Regions from separate parts of the Mucilaginibacter gynuensis genome, predicted to be linked through region 1. Evidence: riboswitches for the same ligand, from Rfam matches in the RefSeq annotation. Region 1 holds a riboswitch; the other holds the start of a gene.
What was found. Region 1 has a riboswitch for cobalamin ahead of ABD894_RS01580 (TonB-dependent receptor plug domain-containing protein). Riboswitches for the same ligand answer to the same signal wherever they lie in the genome.
Positions count from the first base shown of each region.

Region 2: it holds a riboswitch for cobalamin, as region 1 does, so the genes downstream of both, ABD894_RS04490 (TonB-dependent receptor plug domain-containing protein) here and ABD894_RS01580 (TonB-dependent receptor plug domain-containing protein) in region 1, are expected to answer to the same signal.

Region 1 is NZ_BAABFT010000001.1:374,301-377,724, reverse strand. Features, by position in the region: gene ABD894_RS01595 (response regulator transcription factor) at 1-70, shown strand, start outside; gene ABD894_RS01590 (SRPBCC family protein) at 124-873, opposite strand; gene ABD894_RS01585 (DUF1572 family protein) at 980-1,426, opposite strand; cobalamin riboswitch at 1,559-1,764, shown strand; gene ABD894_RS01580 (TonB-dependent receptor plug domain-containing protein) at 1,857-3,424, shown strand, end outside.
Region 2 is NZ_BAABFT010000002.1:280,515-283,938, forward strand. Features, by position in the region: gene ABD894_RS04475 (alpha-L-rhamnosidase) at 1-520, shown strand, start outside; gene ABD894_RS04480 (DUF1801 domain-containing protein) at 625-993, shown strand; gene ABD894_RS04485 (hypothetical protein) at 1,024-1,515, shown strand; cobalamin riboswitch at 1,608-1,805, shown strand; gene ABD894_RS04490 (TonB-dependent receptor plug domain-containing protein) at 1,908-3,424, shown strand, end outside.

The sequences.
Region 1 (3,424 bases):
TAAAATAAAACTGGGGATATCAAATGTAATGGAGTTTGCAGAATACGCGCGGGCTTTTGATTTAATATAAAAAAAGCATGAACGTATTAACGCCCATGCTTTTTGATATGATGATATTCTTTATTACGAGATCACTATAAATGTTTCTTCGCCCTCACCATTAATAGTGCGGGGTTCGTTATCGATATCCATATACTGTTTAAAGTTTTGTACATCGGTATTTACCATGTTCTTAAATACAGGGTTTAATACATGGGCTATACTTGCGCCAAAGCCGCCTGCCGGTGGTTGGTATGATATAACCACATCAACCAGTGTGCCGCCATCTTCAGTATCACGGAAACGAACCTTGCCTGCGTTATCAATAATTGAATCGGGCAACGAGCTCCAGCCGATCATATAACCCGGCTCATCTTTAACAATTTCAGCATCCCAGCTAACGCGGGCCACATTGGTTGGTAATTTCAACACCCAGTGCGAACGTTTGTCGTCCAGCACTTCAACACTTTCAAGGTGTTTCATAAATAGCGGCAGATTATCCAGCTTACGCCAAAAATCGTATACCTCATAACGAGGCTTGGCTACTGTAAACGATGAACGTATATTGATGTTCACGGCATCATCAGTAGTGGTTTTGCCAATTTTGGTATATAATTCGCAATGGCCTGTAACACCACGGGTTAACAGGTAGCCGCCTGCACCAATTTTCAAGATACTTGAAAATGGCGATTTAAATAGGTTTTTAAAACCCGAAAGACCCAGTTTTATACCACTTGCGATGGATATATATCGCTCGGGCCAGTTCAAATTTATAGGTTCATCGGTTGATGGGCCTTTGTAACGGTCGGTTACTGTTAGTGCTGTCGTTGTCATAATTTGTTACTTTAGGTAGTATATAATTAAAACAGCATACAAGGCGATGGGTTTTCTTTAAATGAAAATAATATAACCTTACTTATAAAGTAAAGCATATTGATAATCAATTATCCAATAAGCGGCGATGGTAGTTTATCTGCCCTAAGTGGTAGCCTAAATGCATAGCCAGGTGAACAAAAAAGTATTCGGTCGAAACGTCTTTTAAATGTATCTCGGCCGGATATTTTTCATTCAATTGCTCTTCCGAGATCATCTCGAAGGTATTCGCAATCATGATGATCGTTTGTTCTACCTTATCCACCAGTTCCGCGCGCGGCACATCTTTCAGCGCAAATTCATCCACACGGTTCCTCACATAACCCGTTTTGCCAAATTCCGCGCCTATGTAAGTGTTTAGGTTACCAACCAAATGCAAACAAAGGTTACCGGCAGTATTTAATATACTCTTTTCAATATACCATATCTTGTCCTCATTTTGGTAAGCCTCTATCTCTTGCTTTAGCTTTTCAAGGTCGCGGATGAACAATTTTTTCAGCGTGTCTTTTATCATATATCTATTATATGGCTTGTTTTAGTTAACTAATAACAATGCAAGATTGTTATTTTCTATCTTACTGTTGGTATTGCAATTTAAACTTTACGTGATTTTTAGTAAACAATATTGATTTACCAATGCATATTGTACTTTTACAAATGCTTTGGTTTTGGCATGCGCACATTTGCATGCTAAATTAAAAGGGAATACAGTGTAAATCTGTAACTGTCCCGCAGCTGTAAGCTCCGTTAAATTATTGCCCTGTTCAAATATGGTCACTGTTTGTAAGCAAACGGGAAGGCCGGGTAAAAGAGGAGCATAGTCAGAAGACCTGCCATAGCACAATACTTATTCGAAGCTTTCGGGGATTGAAGCTTGAATGCGCGTAGCGGCTTTTAAAGCCTGTACCTGCTATTTTTTATCCCCATAATAAATTTGTCGCCAATTGAAAAGCACGGTGTATATCTGTAAACAAATACGGTTATCTAAATGGGTAGCCCTGTTACTGGTATTGTACGGTGCCGATAGTTACGCGCAAACAGATACCACTAAAAATCTAAAGGAAGTAAAGATCAATTCATCCGCGGCGCCCAAAGTACAAACATTTAGCCCGGCGCAGCAGGTAACCGCTGCCGACTTTAAAAGGTACAGTGCCTTTAACGTTGCCGATGCCGTACGCAATTTTGCAGGAGTAAATGTGCGCGATTATGGGGGTATAGGCGGCTTAAAAACAGTATCGGTACGGAGCATGGGTGCTAATCACACTGCTGTGCTGTACGATGGCGTTCAACTTACCGATGCGCAAAACGGACAAATAGACCTCGGTAAATTCAACCTGAATAACGTACAGGAAATAGCCTTGTACAATGCCCAGCCACCTGAAATTTGCATGACTGCCCGCGCTTTCGCTTCGGCGAGTGTGTTGAGCATTAAAACGGTAAGACCAGGGTTATCTGTCGATAAACCCTACCAGGTACAGTTGGGATTAAAAGGAGGGAGTTTCGGGTTGATCAATCCTTACTTACAGTGGCAGCAGCGGATAAGTGATGACTGGTCGTTCATTGTTAACAGCTACTATCAAAAAGCCAACGGGCGTTATAAGTTTAAGGTTGATGATGATGCTTCAGATACTTTGGCAATTCGTAAAAACAGCGATATAGCCATACATCAAGTTGACGGCGCTTTGTATTGGGCAAAATCAGACAGCAACCGTTTCCATATCCAGTTCAATTATTATAATAGCGAACGCGGTTTGCCCGGCGCGTTTATCTATTACGTAAACAACTCGTATCAGCGTTTGCGTAACGAGGATGTATTTGTACAGGCGGGGTACGAGCGTGTTTTTACCAATGGCTTTCATTTGTTGTTAAACACAAAAGCTTCACGTGGTTATCAGCATTACCTCGATACTTCTTTTGTGAATACCAAAGGCGAGTTAAGCGAACACTACACGCAGCGTGAAATTTACCAGTCGGTATCATTAGCATACCGGATATTGCCGGAGTGGGAAGTTTCCTATTCCTCGGATGGATCTGTGGCCGATCTTAAATCGGACGTTTATGCCTATGCCTTTCCAACTCAATTGCAGTTATACAATGTATTGGCTACTGATGTAACGTTAGGTAAGTGGCATTTGCAGGGCAATGTGTTGCACCGCTACATCGGTCAATCGGTTAAGGAAGGCAAGGCTCCGCCATCGCGGTCGGCTTTTTTGCCAACGGTGATGTTATCGGTACAACCCTTTAATAAGCAAAACCTGCAATTGAGGGCATTTTATAAACGGATATTCCGTAACCCTACTTTCTCCGAAGAATATTATTACACTACGCTACCCAGGGTCATCAAGCCCGAATACACCAACCAGTACAACTTTGGTTTTACGTATAGTAAGGTGGTGAACAGCCTGATTGATTATGTAACCTTTACTGCCGATGCTTATTACAACAATATAACAGATAAGATCATTTACCTGCCGGGGCGTTCGGCCGAAATACCGGCGGTGATCAATTTGGG
Region 2 (3,424 bases), on a different contig from region 1:
TATACTGAACGCGCTTGGACAGAACGGATATACCGATGTAGCTTATAAAGTGGCTTCGCAGGAAGATTTTCCATCATGGGGATGGTGGATTGTTAACGGCGCTACTACGCTTTACGAAAACTGGAACATCAAATCGAAATATGATATATCGCTCAATCACATCATGTTCGGCGAAATTGGCGCGTGGCTGTACAAAGGCATTGGCGGTATCTTCCCTGATGAAACACAACCGGGCTTCAAAAACGTATTGCTGAAACCACATTTTGTGCCTAATCTGCAAAACTATGAGTCGTCGCATACAGGTCCTTACGGAAAGATCACCTCATCGTGGAGGCGTAAAGGCAAGGGCGTTAGCTATACCGCTGTAGTACCGGCAAACTCAACCGCTACTATTTATTTCCCGGTAACAGCAGGTCAGCAAGTTTATCTGAGCAACAAAGTAGTAAGCACTACCGATTTCGCTGTCGACACCAAACTATATAAGGTAGAAGCCGGAACGTATACTTTTGAGATAAAGTAAACTAACACATCAATATTTTGAAAGGGCGGTGAAGTATCACTGCCCTTTCTTATTTTGCGGAACTGTGATTAGTGCCAATACACTTATATTGCATTAAATTAGCCATGATAAACGCAGCCGACAACTTCTATCTCCAAAAAGACGAACCCATAAAAGGGTGTTTACTGGCCCTGCGAGAGATCGTACTAAAGCAAGACCCGCTTATCACCACCGCCTGGAAGTATGGGATGCCTTTCTTTTGTTATAGGGGCAAAATGTTTTGCTACTTGTGGGTACACAAAAAGCACGGGCAGCCTTATATAGGCATAGTAGAAGGCACGCGTTTGGAACATCCCGAACTCATCATCGAAAAGCGTTCGCGAATGAAGATCATGCTGTTTGATGCGGAGCAGGATCTGCCAATAACCACCATCGAAGCCATATTACAGGAGGCGCTTGATCTTTACAGAAATGGCGTTATCTTTATAAAATAAAGCTTAAACCTGAACACCTGAAGCAATCAAATGAACAGCATAAATATCTTTAAAATAAAAAACAGACCGTATAATTTATTGGCTTTGGTTGCATTAATTCTTTTGGTTTCGAGCTTTTTGCCCTTAAAAGATAGTTTTGATGTGAACCTGCATGATGCCTATTTCATCATTTCAACAACATCATTTTGTTATACATTGGCGGTGGTGCTGCTTTTAATCTGGACTATATACTTCATCGTTAACCAAAGAACATTATCAAATAAACTTACATGGGCGCATACAACAAGCACCCTATTGCCGGTAATAGCATTTTTAATACTATTATGTTTAAAAACAATGCTTCCCGATACTCCGGTAGACCGATCTTTCTCACTTGAAGAAAGTGCGCAATTATTTTCTGTGATGGATCTCATCACTAAAACAGCACTAATCACCCTGATCATTTTTGGGATAGGGCAAGTAATTGGTGTGGTTAATATATTGGGCGGCTTGATCAAATCGTTGCGGGTTAAACAATCCTAATGCCCTCCGGAATACCGGAGTCAATTCGTCATAATATCCTCGCGATTTCCTTCTCCACCGATAATCGCATTACAAAATCACCAATATTTATGTAGATTTGCAGCGCTTTTGGTTCCCGGTACAATTTTCAGTACCCGGATTAAAAGGGAATCCGGTGTAAATCCGGAACTGTCCCGCAGCTGTAAGCTCCATACAACCAAAGTCCATTCTTAAGTCACTGTGTGCTGCCGCGCATGGGAAGACGGACAAGGGGAGCAAGTCAGAATACCTGCCTCAAGCTTTACTATTTCATAGCTTTCGCGGATAGAAGCTGGAATGAGAATACTTTTCGTGTATTTCATTTTTAGGTGTACCAATTCGGTTTGCTGTGGGTAATTAACTCACAACACACAATGGAATTATCAGTACGTAACACGCTGTTGAAGCGCGTTTACTGTAGTTTTGGCTTATATTTCGCCCTTGTTTTTACAATGGGCATGCTATTGTTTTCCCCTTTTGCATCGGCCCAAAACACCTCAGTAACTGATACTATCCGCAGGGACACTACCAAAGGCCGATTGCTCAACCAAGTTGACATCCGCGGTACCAATAAAAATGACCGTAACACATCATCCACACCATTACAAACCCTTAAAGGCAGGCAATTAGAACGCCTGAACAGTTTTTCAGTAGGTGATGCCATACGTTTTTTTACCGGGGTACAGATAAAAGATTACGGCGGCATCAGTGGCTTAAAAACTGTTAACGTGCGTAGTTTGGGCAGCAACCACACGGCAGTATTTTATGATGGCGTACAGGTAGGCAATGCCCAAAACGGACAGGTTGATCTGGGTAAGTTTTCGTTGGAAAATATTGATGAGATCTCCCTTTACAACGGCCAAAACAGCAATCTTTTTCAACCCGCAAAAGGTTTCTCGTCGGCCAGCGCTTTGTACATTCAATCTAAACAGCCGCAATTCAACGCGGGAGAGCACACCAAACTGAAAGCAGGTTTTAAAAGCGGCTCATTCGGGTTGATTAATCCATCTATACTATGGCAGCAAAAGCTGAATAACAACGTAAGCAGCAACATCAGCGCCGAACTCACCAAAGCTGACGGACGCTATAAGTTCAGGGAAACCAACAGCGTATACGATACTACAGCGGTACGAAACAATACCGATGTGTACGCCCTGCGACTGGAAGGCGGCCTCAACGGAAAGATTGCCGACAGTACAACATGGTCGGCAAAAACCTATTATTACCATTCGGCACGTGGTTTACCAGGTCCTATCATCGGCAACAAATTCAACTATACCCAACGCCAGTGGGACGATAACTTTTTTGTACAGGGCAATTATCGCCACGCATTCAGCAAGCATTACAGCCTGCTGCTTAATGCCAAGTACGCGCACGATAACATGCGCTATCTCGATCCGGAAGCGCCGCCCGTGATTAGAGCGGATACAAGCCTTTTGGAGAACAATTTTCAGCAGCAGGAAATATACATTTCTGCCGCCAACCAGTACCGTGTTACCAATAACTGGAAGTTCGTTTTATCTGCCGATTACCAGTGGAACAAGCTCGATGCCGATCTGGATCACTTTGCTTACCCAACCCGAAACACTTTGCTTACCGCCCTTGCTACACAATTACGTCTGGGCAGGGCAAACCTGCAAGCAACCTTGTTGGGTACTTTTATAATCGATAAAGTAAAGCAGTTTGTATCGGCAGGTAACAAGCAGGAATATACCCCAAGCTTTACAGCCACATGGCAACCATTTGAAAACACCGGCCTCCTATTGAGGGCTTTTTACAAAAGCATTTTCCGGATGCCTACCTTTAACGATCTCTATTATACCGTTGTGGGCAACTCGCTGCTAAAGCCCGAACGTGCCAAACAATGTAACATCGGCTTCACCTACAACCT